One region of the Methyloversatilis discipulorum genome, then DNA from elsewhere that is predicted to be linked to it. Evidence: predicted binding sites of a transcription regulator. Region 1 holds the regulator's gene; the other holds the start of a gene.
What was found. The regulator sigma-54, encoded in region 1, starts transcription at its own class of promoters, with help from an activator protein. The targets are predictions, from matches to a motif close to TGGCACNNTTCCTGCT.
Positions count from the first base shown of each region.

Region 1 (7,755 bases):
TCACGATCATGATCTTCCGGCGCCGCAGTTCGTCAAGGCAGGCCGGCGGCAGCGACAGCACGTGCGCGGCAGCGGCGGCACGGGCTTCCTCGTCCGCGGCGGCGTCCTTCTTCGCGTCCTCGGAGAAACTGAAGGCAAGGACGCCGGGGGCCGCGATGGCGAGGGCGGTGGCAAGCAGTGCGGGGCGCAGGAATCGGTCGCGCAACATCGGGCAGCTCCGACGTTCGAAGACGATCGACTATACCAAAAGGTTTTTGCCTGTCCGGCAGGCCCGGCGCGCCTTTCGGGGACGTCTTGTTGCATAGCGCACGAAAGCAGGTGCGACCCGCCACCGCGGGCGGGCCGATGCTGCCGCGTTCAGGTCTTCGAGCACTCGCTGATGAAGGCCTTGCGCTCGTCACCCTTCAGCGATTTGGCGCTGGCTTCGGCGCGACACTGCTTCTTGCGCGCTGCAGCATCGTCGGATGCGTCTGCAGTGGTCGTCGCCTCGCTCTTTCCGGACGACAGGCAGCTGCTCATGAAGGACTTGCGCTCGTCGCCCTTCAGCGACTTTTCCTTCGCCTCCTTGTTGCAGGCACGCATCCTGTCCTGCTGTGGGCCGGCGACGGCGGCATGCGGGAAGGAGGCGAGCAGGGTGATGCTGACGAGTGTGCAGCTGAGCGTAAGGCGGGTATTCGGCATGACTGAGCTCCTGGCTGTGCAGCATGAAATGACAATACCGGCGGCGGCCCGGGCGGGCTGCCGTCGTGCATGTTATGCATATGTCATCATCATGTACAGTCGCCGGGTCAGCCATCCTCCCCGCCGAGGGCGCGGCGCTGGCGTTCGACGAATTCGAGCGTCGAATCGATGCCGCGGAAACTCAGTATCGTGGTACGCACGGCGGCCTCGACCAGCACCGCCAGGTTGCGGCCAGCTGCAACCGGAATGACCACCTTGCGTATCTTCACGCCGAGGATGTCCATCACCTCGTTGTCCAGCGGCATGCGCGTGGCTTCGGGCAGGCCGGTCACCTGCTTCTGCAGATGCACCACCAGTTGCAGCTTCATCTTGCGCCGACAGGCGGTTTCGCCGAATACGGTGCGGATGTTCAGTACGCCCAGCCCGCGCACTTCGAGGAAATCCTTCAGCAGTTCCGGGCAGCGTCCTTCGAGCACATTGGGTGCGATGCGCGAAATGTCGACGCAGTCGTCGGCCACCAGGCCGTGACCGCGCGAAATCAGTTCCAGCGCCAGTTCGCTCTTGCCGACGCCGGAGTCACCGGTGATCAGCACACCCATGCCCAGCACGTCCATCGACACGCCGTGCAGCGTGGTCTGGTCCGCCAGTTCGCGCGCCAGATAGGCGCGCAGCTGGTCGATCACCGAGGCAGCGCTGCGCTGCGTGGTCATCAGCGGGATGCCGCGGCTGGCGCAGCCGCTGCGGATGGTGGGCGGCGGATCGGCACCGTCGGCAACGATGAAGGCGGGCGGACGGGCGTCGAGCAGGGTATCGACGATGTCTTCGACCTTGCGTGTCGAGACGCTTTCGGCCCACAGGATTTCCGGCACGCCGACGACCTGTATGCGTCGGGTGTGGATGGTGTTCAGGTGGCCGACGAGGTCGGCCGGTGACAGACCGATCTGGTCGGCGACGATCAGCGTTTCACCACTGCCGCACTGCCATTGCAGGCGCAGCCGGTCGCGATTGTCCTCAAACAGCCGCGCGACGCTGAGTTTCCGCATGCGCGGGCTGCCAGGCTGTGAACAGGGTGTGGATGGCGGGTACGTCGGCGGCCTGCATCAGCTGTTCGCGGAAGGCCTTGTCGGCAAACATCTGCGCCAGCTCGGACAGGATCTGCAGATGCAGTTCGGTCGCCTGCTCCGGGACCAGCAGCACGAACAGGAGATTGACCGGGCGGCCGTCCGGCGCGTCGAAGGCAACCGGGTTTTCCAGTCGCACGAAGCCGCCGATGGCTTCCTTCAGGCCCTTGATGCGGCCATGCGGAATGGCCACACCCTGGCCGAGGCCGGTCGAACCGAGCTTTTCGCGCGCGAACAGGCTGTCGAACACCTGGCTGCGGGCGATGCCCTGGTTGTTTTCGAAAAGCAGGCCGGCTTGTTCGAACACACGCTTCTTGCTGCTGGCGTCGAGGCCGAGGCAGATGTTCGAAATGGGCAACAGCTTTGCGATAAGCGTCATGTCAGGGGCTACTCCGAACACGCGGCGGGCGCGGTACCGAGGTTAACGGTCGCCGCGCCGGAAAAGTTGATTGCACTGCAACAAGGCCGCGGATTATACGCCCCTGGCAGCGGGCAATCGTTTCATTCTGCCGCCTGGTGCTTCAGTGCTTCACGGGTGTGTTCGCCGGACTTCTCCTTGTGCTTGAGCACCTGGCGATCGAGCTTGTCGATCAGGTTGTCGAGCGTCGCGTACATGTCCTCGCTTTCGGCTTCCACGAAGATGTCCTTGCCGCGGACGTGCAGCGTAACTTCCGCCTTCTGTCGCAGCTTTTCCACCGACAGGATGACGGAAACGCTGGTCACGTGGTCGAAATGGCGGATCACGCGGTCGAGTTTCGTTTCGACGTATTCGCGGATGGCCGGGGTGACTTCGAGGTGATGGCCGGTGATGGTGAGGTTCATGCTGCCTCCTTTCGTTACGGGACGAAAAATGCGTGGCGATCGGGTCGGTCGATGTGATCCGTCTCAGATCGCCTTGCGCACGCTGACCGGCGGGATGTTCAGGGACTCACGGTACTTGGCGATGGTGCGCCGCGCAACGACGATGCCCTGCTGGCCCAGTATCTCCGCGATGCGCGAGTCCGACAGCGGACGCTTGGCATCCTCGGCGCCCACCAACTGGCGGATGAGCGCGCGGATCGCGGTGGCCGAACAGGCCCCGCCACTTTCGGTCGCCACATGGCTTCCGAAGAAATACTTCAGTTCGAACAGGCCGCGTGTCGTCGCCATGTACTTCTGCGAGGTGACACGCGAAATGGTGGATTCGTGCAATTCGAGCGTTTCGGCGATCTCGCGCAGCGTCAGCGGTCGCATCGCCACCTCGCCGAACTCGAAGAACTGGCGCTGCCGTTCGACGATGGCCTGCGACACGCGCAGGATGGTGTCGAAGCGCTGCTGCACGTTCTTGATCAGCCACTTGGCTTCCTGCAGCTGACCGGACAGGCCGCTGCCGCGCTGGCCCTGCAGGATTTCGGCGTACAGACGGTTGATGCGCAGCCGCGGCATCGCGTCCGGGTTGAGCAGGGCCGTCCATTGACCGCGCACCTTGCGTACCACCACGTCGGGCACGATGTAGCGCGCGTCGATCGGTGCGAACTGCGCGCCCGGGCGCGGGTTCAGCGAGCGGATGAGTGTCTGCGCGGCGCGCAGAAGCTCTTCGTCGCAGCCGACGGCGCGGCGGATCTTGGCGAAGTCACGCGCGGCCAGCAGGTCGATGTGCTGGTCGATGATGGTGCGAGCCAGTGTCGACACTTCGTCGGTGGGCAGCGCATTGAGCTGCAGCAGCAGGCATTCGCGCGGGTCGCGGGCACCGACGCCAACCGGGTCGAAGTTCTGCAGCTGGCGCAGCGCGATCGACAGGTCGTCGAGGTCGATGTCGGCTTCTTCCGGCAGCAGCTCGACCAGTTCGGTCAGTTCCTGGTTCAGGTAGCCGTCGTCGTCCAGCGCCTCGATCAGCAGGCGGATCAGGTAGCGGTCGCGCTCGCTCATCTGCGACAGCGCAAGCTGACCACACAGGTGGTCGCGCAGCGAGGTACCGGCGGCCTGTACGTCCTGGTAGTCGCCGTCCTCGTCGTCGCCGCCGCTGCGTGAGCCGTAGCTGCCGCTTTCGCCGGACCAGTCGTCCATGTCGGCGCTGCTGGCGCTCTCCTGGGCGCGCTGCTCCTCCTGCTGGGCGTCCGCGCTCTCCTGCGGCGTGCTGTCGCGCGTCTCGCCCATGCTGTCCTGCGGCGGCTGGTAGTTCGCGACCGGCTCGCTGTCGTCGCGCTCGAGCATCGGGTTCTCGTCCAGGAAGCGTTCGATCTCCTGGTTGAACTCGATGGTCGACAGCTGCAGCAGCCGGATGGACTGCTGCAGTTGCGGCGTGAGCGCAAGATGCTGGGAAAGTTTGAGTTGCAGCGACTGCTTCATGGTGTGCAAATTTCGGCGGTCTAGAGGCGGAAGTGTTCGCCGAGATAGACCTTCCTGACGCTCTCGTTATACACGATTTCTTCAGGCCGGCCGCTCGCCAGTACCTCACCGGCGTTGATGATGTAGGCGCGATCGCAGATGCCCAGTGTCTCGCGCACGTTGTGGTCGGTGATCAGTACGCCGATGCCGCGCTCCTTCAGGAAACGGATGGTTTTCTGGATGTCGATGACGGCGATCGGGTCCACGCCGGCGAATGGTTCGTCGAGCAGGATGAAGCGCGGCGACGTCGCCAGCGCGCGGGCGATCTCGACGCGGCGACGCTCGCCGCCCGACAGCGCCGCGGCCGGGCTCTTGCGCAGGTGGCCGATGCCCAGCTCTTCCAGCAGCTCGTCCAGCCGCGCGGCGCGCCGGGTCGCATCCTTCTCGTTCAGCTCGAGGATGGCGAGGATGTTCTCCTCGACGTCCAGCTTGCGGAACACCGAATTCTCCTGCGGCAGGTAGGACAGCCCCTCGAGCGCCCGCCGGTGGATGGGCAGGTGGGTGAGCCGCTCGCCGTCGAGATGGATCTCGCCGCCGTCGGCGCTGACCAGGCCGACGATCATGTAGAAACAGGTGGTCTTGCCGGCGCCGTTCGGGCCCAGCAGTCCGATCACCTCGCCACTGCCGACCTCGAAGGACACGTCCTTCACCACCGGGCGCGACTTGTACTTTTTGCGCAGCCGTTCGACCTTGAGCCGGCTGACAGTCCGGGAATCACTCATCTTGTTCGGGTTGTTCGCGCAATACCTTGTGAATGCTATCGGCGGAAAAACCGCGAGATTGCAAAAATCTTGCCTGTTTCGCCCAGCTTTTGGCATCCGACGGGCGGGCGTCGAACTTGCGGGCCCACACGGCACGGGCGCGGACCGCCTCGTCGTCGCCGACGCTGGCCAGCGCATCCGCGACGTCGGCCTCGGCCACGCCGCGCTGTTTCAGGTCGTACTGCAGCCGGCGCGTGCCGAAGCGCGCCGCGCGTGAGGTTACGAACTGCCCGGCGAAACGGCTATCGGACAGCAGCCCGCACTCCTCGAAACGGACGAGCAGGGCGGCAATCTCGTCCTCGTCGCCGTCCTCGCGCAGCTTGCGCGCCAGTTCCGCCCGGCTGTGGTCGCGCCGCGCGAGCAGGCGCAAAGCCTTCTCGCGCAGCGCGGCGTTCACGCGGCGTCCGCCTTGCTGTCCGGCGCGATCACCGCCAGTTCGGGCATGCCGCAGGCGACACGCACCTTGTTCTCGATTTCGCGGGCCATCGCCGGATTGGCGCGCAGGAATTCGCGCACATTGTCCTTGCCCTGGCCGATGCGGTCGCCGCTGTAGGAATACCAGGCGCCGGACTTCTCGACGAACTTGTGCAGCACGCCCAGTTCGATGATTTCGCCTTCGCGCGAAATGCCCTCGCCGTACAGGATGTCGAATTCGGCCTGCTTGAACGGCGGCGCCACCTTGTTCTTGACCACCTTGACCCGGGTTTCCGAACCGACCACCTCTTCGCCCTTCTTGATCGCGCCGGTGCGGCGGATGTCCAGGCGGACCGAGGCGTAGAACTTCAGCGCATTGCCGCCGGTGGTGGTTTCCGGGTTGCCGAACATGACGCCGATCTTCATCCGGATCTGGTTGATGAAGATGACCAGCGTATTGGTGCGCTTGATGTTGGCGGTCAGCTTGCGCAGCGCCTGGCTCATCAGGCGGGCCTGCAGGCCGGGCAGCGAATCGCCCATTTCGCCCTCGATTTCAGCCTTCGGCGTCAGCGCGGCGACCGAGTCGATGACGATGATGTCGACGCCGCCCGAGCGCACCAGCATGTCGGCGATTTCCAGCGCCTGTTCGCCGGTGTCCGGCTGCGAGATGAGCAGGTCGTCGATGCGCACGCCCAGCTTGCCGGCGTACTGCACGTCGAGCGCGTGTTCGGCGTCGATGAAGGCCGCGGTGCCGCCGAGCTTCTGCATTTCGGCGATCACCTGCAGCGTCAGCGTGGTCTTGCCGGACGATTCCGGACCGTAGATCTCGACCACGCGGCCGCGCGGCAGGCCGCCGATGCCGAGCGCGATGTCCAGACCGAGCGAACCGGTCGACACCGCCTGGATGTCGTTTTCGAGCTGGCCGTCGCTCATGCGCATGATCGAGCCCTTGCCGAACTGCTTCTCGATCTGCGCGAGCGCTGCGGCGAGCGCCTTGGCCTTGCTATCGTCCATGCTGAATCCTTTCCTGGGTATGCGGTCGATTATGGCACAGTTCTTGCCACAGGGTCTTTTGGCGTGCCTCCCAGCAAAGCCAGGAGCACGGCCAGTGTATGACATGCGGATTGACGGCGGACCGCCTCGCGGTCGCCGTCGAAATGCCGGGTTTCGCTGCGGCTGCGGCCGTCGGCCAGCGCCCAGCCGAAGCACACGGTGCCCACCGGCTTGCCCGGTACTGCGCCGCCCGGGCCGGCGATGCCGGTGATCGACAGCGCGGCGGTGGCGTCCGAATGCGCCAGCGCGCCGCGCGCCATCGCCAGCGCCACCGGCTCGCTGACCGCGCCGTGCGCTTTCAGCGTGGCCTCGGGCACGCCGAGCATGCGCTGCTTGGCGGCGTTCGAGTAGGTGACGAAACCGCAGTCGAACCAGGCCGAACTGCCGGCGGTGGCGGTGACGATCTCGGCCACCCAGCCGCCGGTGCAGGATTCGGCGGTGGCCAGCACGGCACCGGCGGCTTTCAGTGCGGCGCCCACCTCTTTCGACAGGGTCTGCAGGTCGGCGTCCATCAGAAGAAGCGTCCGATCAGCAGATGCAGCGCGGCGATGGATGCCGCGGCAAAGAGCGCCGCGATCACGTCGTCGAGCATGACGCCGAAGCCGTTCTTCATGTTCACGTCCACCCAGCGCGCCGGGGGCGGCTTGAAGATATCGAAGAAGCGGAAAGCGAAGAAGGCCGCGAGCTGCCACCAGAAATCGACCGGCGTCACCCACAGCACCAGCCAGAAGGCGACGATTTCGTCCCACACGATGGCGCCGTGGTCGGCCACGCCGAGCGCGCGGCCGGTGCGCTGGCAGCAGGCGCTGCCGAGCGCAAAGGCGATCAGCAGGAACAGCGCGAAAGCGCCGTCGGAGAACGAGGGCTTGATCAGCAGGTAGAGCGGCCAGGCGGCCAGCGTGCCCCAGGTGCCGGAGGCGAACGGGATCAGGCCGCTGCCGAAGCCGCAGGCCAGCATGTGGGCCGGGTGGACGAGGAAGCCGGGTCCGGGATAGGGCGCTCTGGTTTTCATGATTCAGGCGAAATGATCGTAACCGCGGCGGCCGACCGGCAGTTCCGCGCCGGCGGCATCGACCAGGCGCACGCCGTCGCCGGACTGCATCGCGCCGATGCGGGTGAGGGGCAGTGCCAGCCGGGCCGACAGCGCGGCGAGCGCGTCATCGGCTTCGCGCGGTGCGCAGAACAGCAGTTCGTAATCGTCGCCGCCGGCCAGCAGTGCGTCGCGGACTGCGGTGGTGTCAGCGCAGGCGGCGTGCAGTCCCGCCCAGGGCAGCGCCGCGTCATCGACCACGGCGCCCAGACCGCTGGCGCTGGCGATATGGCCCAGATCGGCCAGCAGACCGTCGGACACATCAATC
Region 1 is NZ_AZUP01000001.1:2,623,285-2,631,039, reverse strand. Features, by position in the region: gene METFAM1_RS0112295 (hypothetical protein) at 1-208, opposite strand, end outside; gene METFAM1_RS0112290 (PsiF family protein) at 358-681, opposite strand; gene hprK (HPr(Ser) kinase/phosphatase) at 789-1,724, opposite strand; gene ptsN (PTS IIA-like nitrogen regulatory protein PtsN) at 1,693-2,181, opposite strand; gene hpf (ribosome hibernation-promoting factor, HPF/YfiA family) at 2,304-2,624, opposite strand; gene METFAM1_RS0112270 (RNA polymerase factor sigma-54) at 2,688-4,130, opposite strand; gene lptB (LPS export ABC transporter ATP-binding protein) at 4,151-4,891, opposite strand; gene recX (recombination regulator RecX) at 4,884-5,327, opposite strand; gene recA (recombinase RecA) at 5,324-6,358, opposite strand; gene METFAM1_RS0112250 (CinA family protein) at 6,388-6,909, opposite strand; gene METFAM1_RS0112245 (phosphatidylglycerophosphatase A family protein) at 6,909-7,355, opposite strand; gene thiL (thiamine-phosphate kinase) at 7,413-7,755, opposite strand, start outside.

Region 2 (7,755 bases), 1.4 Mb from region 1:
AGCGGGTCGTGCATCAGGCGCTGCTTCCAGCTGCCCAGCGGCGTACGGGTCTGGATCAGGCCGCGCAGCACGCCGACATGGTCGGTCAAACCGATCGAGGTCGCGCCCACCAGCACGTCGTCCTTGAACTGCAGACTGATGTAGCGGAAGCGCTCTTCGTCGATGAGCTCAACCGAATCGCCGCCGTCGGCACCCCACCACTGTCCGAAGGAAGCCGAGATCAGGCCCAGCGTGTCGAGCACGTTGATCGCCATCGTGCCCTGGGAGCGCGTATTCCGGCCCACCATGTTCATCGCCGCGACACGACCCTGGTCGACCGCGTTCGGCTGGATCGCATTGACCAGACGCTCGCCGGTCGAGAAATCAACCGCCTCAGCCACGTCGCCAGCGGCGAACACGCCCGGGATGTTGGTTTCGCAGCGCTCGTCGATCAGGATGCCGGTGGCGCAGGCAATGCCGCTGCCTTGCAGGAAGGCCACGTTCGGCTTCACGCCGGCCGATGCGATGATCAGATCGGCCACCACTTCGGTGCCGTCACCCAGCGTCGCGATCAGCTCGTCGCCGTTCTGGCGGATCGAAGTGACGCGGGCGCTGGTGTGCACATTGACGCCCTTCTGCTTCACCCAGCGCGCGATCATGCCGCCTGCCTTGGACGTCATCATGCGCGGCACCATGCGGTCGCCCATTTCAACGATATCCAGCTTCACGCCGCGCGAGGCGAGCGCTTCCATGATGATGCAGCCGATGAAACCGGCGCCGATCTGCAGCACCCGCGCACCTCGCTTGGCCTTGGCGGCGATGTGGCGCGCGTCGTCCAATGTCCAGCAGCTGTGGACGTTCGGCGAATCGATGCCCGGCACCGGCAGCTTCAGCGGATGCGAACCGGTACAGACGAGCAGGCGGTCATAGGCGAAGGAGCTGCCGTCCTCCATATGGACGACGCGACCGGCGGTATCCACCGACTTCGCGCGCCCGAGCACTTCCTTGATGTTCAGCGACGCGAAATGGCCATCGGTCTTGCGCAGCCAGGTACCCTTTTCCTGGATGTTGCCGACCAGCAGATAGGGAATGGCCATGCGCGAATACGGCGGCTCGGGTTCGTCGCCGATCATGACGATGTCGGCATTGCGATCCGCCCGGCGGATCGCTTCGGCGGCGACCACGCCGGCCGGACCGTTGCCGATGATGACGTGCTTCATGAGTGATGCTCCTGAAATGCAGCGCGCCCCGGAGGGCGCGCTGTGTTCATGCGACGACTTCGATCAGAGACCCAGGCGGGCAACCGTCTCCGCCGTCGGGCGGCCTTCGGTGTCCCAGCCGCGCAGTTCGTAGTACTCGGGAATCATCTTGTCGATGCCCGACACCAGGCCCTTGGCCGGGCCGACCTTGGCGGCTTCGTTCTTCAGGCGCGGCGGCAGATCGTCGTCCTTGCGGGTGAAGCCGGCGGCGTTGTTGAACTGACGCTCCATGTTCCAGATGCGCTCGCCCATCAGGTCCAGCTTCTCCATCGACCAGTCGCCTTCGCAGGCAGCCTGCAGTTGCGGCTGGATGTCCGACAGTGCCCAGGCGAAGGTCGTGAACACGCACAGGCCGGACGAATCGACCACCGCGGTGGCGTCCTGGAAGGCCTTGACCAGTGCCGGCTTGCCTTCGGTGGTGTGCGGATCGGTCTTGACCGGGATACCCAGCACTTCCGAGGAAATCGTGTAGGAACGCAGGTGGCAGGCGCCGCGATTCGAAGTCGCATAGGTCAGGCCCATGCCCTGCACGCCGCGCGCATCGTAGGCCGGGAATTCCTGACCCTTGACCGACATCGACAGCTCAGGGTGGCCGTACTTCTCGCACAGGCGCTTGGAACCGAGACCGACGATCTTGCCGAAGCCTTCGCCACGGGCCGTCTGTTCGGCCAGGAAGGTGAGCGCACGCGCGGAGCCGAACGGTGCCTCGATGCCGATCTCTTCCTTGGTGAGCACACCCATTTCGTACAGTTCCATCACCGCACCGATGGTGGCGCCAAAGGAAATCGGATCGAAGCCGTCTTCGTTGCACAGCATGTTGGCGTACTGCAGCGCCTCGATGTCATCGACACCGTTGGCACAGCCCAGCGACCACGCCGCTTCGTATTCGAGGCCGCCGGAGGCGCCCCAGTACTTCGGGCTGTTCACCACGGTGTAGTGGGTCTGATCGATCTTCGAAATGCGACCACAGGCGATGGTGCAGCCGAAACAGCCCTGGTTGTTCACCAGCTGTGCCTTGCCGTCGGATTCGCGCGGCTCGTGCATCGCTTCGGCGGAAATCTTGCGCGCGCCCTCGAACTGCACGTCCTTGTGATTGCGGGTCGGCATGGCGCCGATCTCGTTGATCACGTTCATCAGCACCTGGGTGCCGTAGGTCGGCAGGCCCTGACCGGTGACCGCGTTTTCCTTGAGGATCTTCTTCTTCTCGAAGGTGACCTTCATGAATTCCTTCGGGTTGGCCAGATTGCCAACGCCGAGGGTGCCACGCACCACGAGTGCCTTCAGGTTCTTCGAGCCGGCGACCGCGCCGACGCCGGAGCGGCCGGCTGCGCGGTGCAGGTCGTTCACGATAGCTGCATAGAGCACGCCGGCTTCGCCGGTACGCCCGATACAGGACACGCGCACCTGCGGATCCTGGTGAGCCGCCTTGATCGCCTCTTCGGTTTCCCAGACGGTCTTGCCCCACAGATGGGACGCGTCGCGGATTTCGACCTTGTCGTTCTCGATCGACAGATAGACCGGGCTCGACGCGCGGCCTTCGATGATGACCATGTCCCAGCCGGCGAACTTCAGCTCGGCGCCAAAGTAACCACCGGAGTTCGAACAGGCGATGGCGCCGGTCAGCGGGCCCTTGGTGACGACCGAATAGCGGCCACCGGTCGAGGCCATGGTGCCGGTCAGCGGACCGGTCGCCCAGATGATCTTGTTGTCCGGCGACAGCGGATCGACCTTGGGATCGATTTCCGACACCAGATACTTCGTCGCCAGACCACGCTGGCCGAGATAGTCCTGAGCCCACTGCATGTTCAGAGGCTCGCTCTTACAGGTGCGGTCGGTCAGGTTAACGCGCAGGATTTTGCGGGTCCATGCCATTTTGTGTTCCTCCGAAAATCAGGCGGGCTGGTTGCCGAGCTTGTCGGCCCACTGGCGCATGCGGTCCAGACCGGTCCAGTTGGCGTCCACATAGGTGATGGCACCGGTCGGACAGGCTTCCGCACAGGCCGGGTTGCCGCCGCACAGATCGCACTTCTGCACCTTGCCGGTCTCAGCCACGTAATTCACCGTGCCGAACGGACAGGCGATCGTGCACACCTTGCAGCCCACGCACACGTCCTCGAACACGACCTTGGCGCCATTGGTCTTGTCCAGCTTGATCGCCTCGACCGGACAGGCGTGCATGCACCAAGCTTCATCGCACTGCGTACAGGTATAGGGAACCTTGGCGCCGGTGTGGTGGAAGTCGAACACCTTGATGCGCGACAGCGAGTTGTTGAAGACACCGTAGTTCTCGAACGAACAGGCCATTTCGCATTGCAGGCAGCTGGTGCATTTCGAGGGATCGATGTGTAGGGACTTCTGCATGTTGATTCGCTCCTCCACGTTCTGGGCGTGATACGGGTCGCCGGGCTGTTTACGCGGGAAAACCGCCCCGCTATGAAAAACACTTCATATTTTAGCGCCCGGATTTTCGCGTCTGTGCGCTTCGCGTGTCTCAAAAATCGTTATTTGCGACGCAGGTGTTCAGGTGTCCATAAACTGGACACCTGAACACTCAGGGTGCACGCCACTTGATATTGTGTCGCGCCATGATGCGCTCGATCTCGCCGTCAGCAACCAGCGCGTTCATCGCCTCCATGATGGCCCGGCCGAGCTGCTGCTCGCCCTTGCGGATGGCGATGCCGACGGGCCACTGACGCGTATTGAGCAGAGCGATCGGCGCCGGACCGACCGGGAAGTTCGCGTCGCCGGCGACCGCGCCTTCGAGCTCACCCTGCAGCGCCATCACGCCGGCAACCTCGCCCGAGCGCAAGGCGGCCATCGCGTCGGTCAGCGTCTTGTAATGCTTGAGCTGACTGCGATAGCGCCCACCGTCGGCCGACAGCATCAGTGAGTCGGGCAGCGTATCGACCACCACGCCACAGGGTAGCTTTTCGAACGGCGCCATCGTTTCGAGGTTGTCCACACGGCGCCTGTCGTAGGCGACCGCATAGCGCTCGCGGTGATACGGCGCGATGAATTCCACCTTGTCCTGACGCGCCATGTACTCGCGATCAACCGGCGCGTGCATCATCATGTCGGCCGGGCCGTAGCCCATGTAGTGGCCCTTCCAGACCATATTGCGCAGGTCGTCGCCCATGTTCTCGTCGGCGTCGAAGAACATCGGCGACATCTTCAGTCCCATGCGCGCCGCCAGAGCGGCCGCGATGTCGACGTCAGAACCCTTGCCCTCGTTCGAGAACGGCGCGAAATCCTTGTAGAAGGCGACACGCAGCAGGCCGGACTTCCGGACGCCGGCCCAGACCTCGTCGCCGTCCGCCCATGCGGGCAAACCGGTCAGCGCGAGGCCCGCGCCGGCGAGCAGCAGACGACGCCGCTGCAACGCAGAATCACTCTTCATGACGGGTTTCGATATAGGCGCGAATGGCCCACATGGCTTCCTGCGACAGCGCTTCCTCGAACGGCGGCATGTAGACGGCGCCGTTGCGCACGCGGCCGCGGCGCACGGTGTTGATGAAGTAGTCGTCGGTTTCAGCGTCGATCGGGAGCATGCGCAGATCCGGAGCAATGCCGCCGCTGACGGCCTCCAGACCGTGACAGCGCGCACAGTTCTGATTGTAGGCGGAGCTGCCGACGCGGACCGCTTCCTTGTCGCCGCGGTACGGATTCTCCTTGCGCCACTCGGCGCCCAGCGCCTTCAGCGTGCTCACATCGACGGCCTGCGGCACGACGTCGCCGTGAGCTTCGACACGCATCGTGGTCATGCTGCCCAGCGCGATCAATGCGGTGACGATGGCGGTCGTTTTCAAAGTTGCGGCTCCTGCTTTCATAACTCCTCCGTGGATGTTCATATGCTGCAAGTCAGCTTGCGGGTGTGCCTGATTGCATGAATCGTGCCAAGCTCATGTCCATTTTGAGACAGGTGTAGCGTCTCGAAGCGAATCAAGTTATAACGCTCTGACAGTCCGGCGGGTTGATGTGCAGGCACAAGCTGCTGCTTCCCTGCTGGAGGTGAGAGCCGGTACAACCGGCCGTGCATCCCGGAAACGGGCTCGGAGGAGACCATGGAATCAAGCCCCGCCGACATCGCGCGCAGCGAACAGGCACACGAAATCATGCGCAGCGCTGGCGAAGTGCCTGCAGGCGTCCTGCCTGCACTGATTGAAACGTCGTGGAGCCGCTGCATCAGCCGCGGCCTCGACGCCGACAAGAACAGCCGCGAAGTCGAAAGAGCCCGGCGCGACCTGCTGCTGACCGAACGCGAGCGCAACGAGTCGCTGCTCAAGCACGCAGCGCCGGTGATGAACGGCCTGTACGCGCAGATCGCCCGCTCGGGCAGCATGATCGTGCTGACCAATGCGTCCGGTTTCATCATCCATTCGGTCGGCGACCAGACCTTCCTCGACCGCGCCTCCAAGGTGGCGCTGTCGCCCGGCGTCGAATGGTCGGAGGAAAGCAAGGGCACCAACGCTATCGGCACGGCGCTGGTGGAAAAGGTGCCGGTGTCGGTGCACGGTTCGCAGCACTTCTTTTCGGCCAACCACTTCCTCACCTGCTCGGCCTCGCCCATCTTCGACCCGTGCAGCCGCATGCTAGGCGTACTCGACGTCACCGGGGATTCGCGCAACCCGTCGCATCACAGCCTGGCGCTGATCAATCTGGCGGTGCAGACCATCGAGAACCAGATGTTCGCGCACGCCTTCCCGGACGGTTTCCTGCTGCACTGTCATGTCCAGCAGGAACTGATAGGCACCGTATTCGAAGCCCTGCTCGCCTTCGATCAGGACGGCCGCGTGCTGTCCGCCAACCGCAGCGCCTGTCGGCTGATCGGCCGCAGCCACGCCGAACTGCTGACGCACACCTTCAGTTCGATGTTCGACAAACCGCTGGGTGCGCTGTACGACCCGCTGCTGCGCGGCACCGACATGCTCGAACTGCGTCTGTTCGGCGGGCGCACGCTGTTCGGTCGCCCGCAAGCAGGCAATCAGAGCCGTCCGCCGGCCCGTGTGATCAGCATGGACGTGCAGCGTCCGGAATCCGGTCAGTCGGTCAGTCGGGTGCAGATCGCCAAGGACCGCGGACTGGCTCGGCTGAGCACCGGCGACGCACAGATGGATGCGGTCGTCGAAAAGGTCCGTCGGGTGCTCGGGCGGGACATCCCGGTACTGATCCAGGGTGAGACCGGCACTGGCAAGGAACTGCTGGCGCGCGCCATTCACGACGAAGGCCCGCGCCGCGACCAGACCTTCGTCGCCGTGAACTGCGCCGCCATCCCCGACGGCCTGATCGAGTCGGAGCTGTTCGGCTACGAGGAAGGTGCTTTCACCGGTGCGCGTCGCAAAGGCTACCCGGGCCGCATCATGCAGGCGGACGGTGGCACGCTCTTCCTCGACGAAATCGGCGACATGCCGCTGGCACTGCAGGCGCGCCTGCTGCGCGTGCTGCAGGAACGTACCGTGGTGCCGCTGGGTAGCGGTCGCGCAACACCGGTCGATCTGTCCATCATCTGCGCGACCCACCGCAAGCTGCGCGACCTGGTCGCCCAGGGCAGCTTCCGCGCCGACCTTTACTACCGCCTCAATGGTCTCACCGTGATGCTGCCGCCGCTGCGCGAACGCAGCGATCTGCGTGCGCTGGTGCATCGCATTCTCGCCAGCGAGGAATCCATTCCGCAGGGGCTGCGCATCGACGACGAAGTAGTCGCGCTGTTCGAGCGGCATCCGTGGCCGGGCAATATGCGCCAGCTGGCGAATCTGTTGCGCACCGCCGGCGTCATGGCCGCCGACGATGGCTGCATCCGCAAGACCCATCTCCCGGACGACTTCATTGATGAACTGGGCGGCGCGCCGACGTTCGCACCGAGCGAGCCCGAGTTCCGTGCGGTCGCCACCCAGGCGCCGTGCGACCTCGACAGCCTCACGCTGCGCGCAATACGCGAGTCGCTGTCGCGCAACGAGGGGAACGTGGCCGCCACTGCGCGTGAGTTGGGCATTAGCCGGACCACGCTCTATCGCAAGCTGAAGGAAGGCTGATCAGGCTCCGGCCACCGCACTGCCAGGACGGCAGCCACGGAACTGAACACTTCGTACAGTAACGTTCCACCTGTACAGCGGGCGGGAATCGCTCCCGCACGTGCATCAGCACCCGTTTCGGACAGGCAAAAAAATGGCCGGCTTGGGTAAGCCGGCCAAAGAGCCATGTCTAACTGAAGAGAACAACACCACCCCGAAACTGCCTGTAACGGAACGGATACGGCCGCGAAACCGGGGATGGATCACACCACCGGAAGCGGGCTCGGCCTGAAGTTCCAGTACGTCGCTCCAGTCCGCCGCGACCTGCCCGCTTGTTTCCTTTATCCCGACGCCCAGAGGCGCCGGGATGTACGACTTATGCAAGCGCTATGCCAGCACAGGTCGTCGATGTCATTACTTGTGCAGCTTGAACACCCACATCGAACCACCCTGGTTCAGGTAGTTGACCTTCTTGGCCACGTCCCCGCCCCACAGCGGCACAGCGCCAC
Region 2 is NZ_AZUP01000001.1:1,272,849-1,280,603, forward strand. Features, by position in the region: gene METFAM1_RS0105800 (NAD(P)/FAD-dependent oxidoreductase) at 1-1,199, opposite strand, end outside; gene METFAM1_RS0105805 (aldehyde ferredoxin oxidoreductase family protein) at 1,263-3,110, opposite strand; gene METFAM1_RS0105810 (4Fe-4S dicluster domain-containing protein) at 3,129-3,599, opposite strand; gene METFAM1_RS0105815 (substrate-binding periplasmic protein) at 3,790-4,635, opposite strand; gene pedF (cytochrome c-550 PedF) at 4,625-5,044, opposite strand; gene METFAM1_RS0105825 (sigma-54-dependent Fis family transcriptional regulator) at 5,300-7,267, shown strand; gene METFAM1_RS0105830 (PQQ-dependent methanol/ethanol family dehydrogenase) at 7,661-7,755, opposite strand, start outside.
Region 2: the regulator sigma-54 is predicted to act here: its motif matches at 5,119-5,134, upstream of pedF (cytochrome c-550 PedF).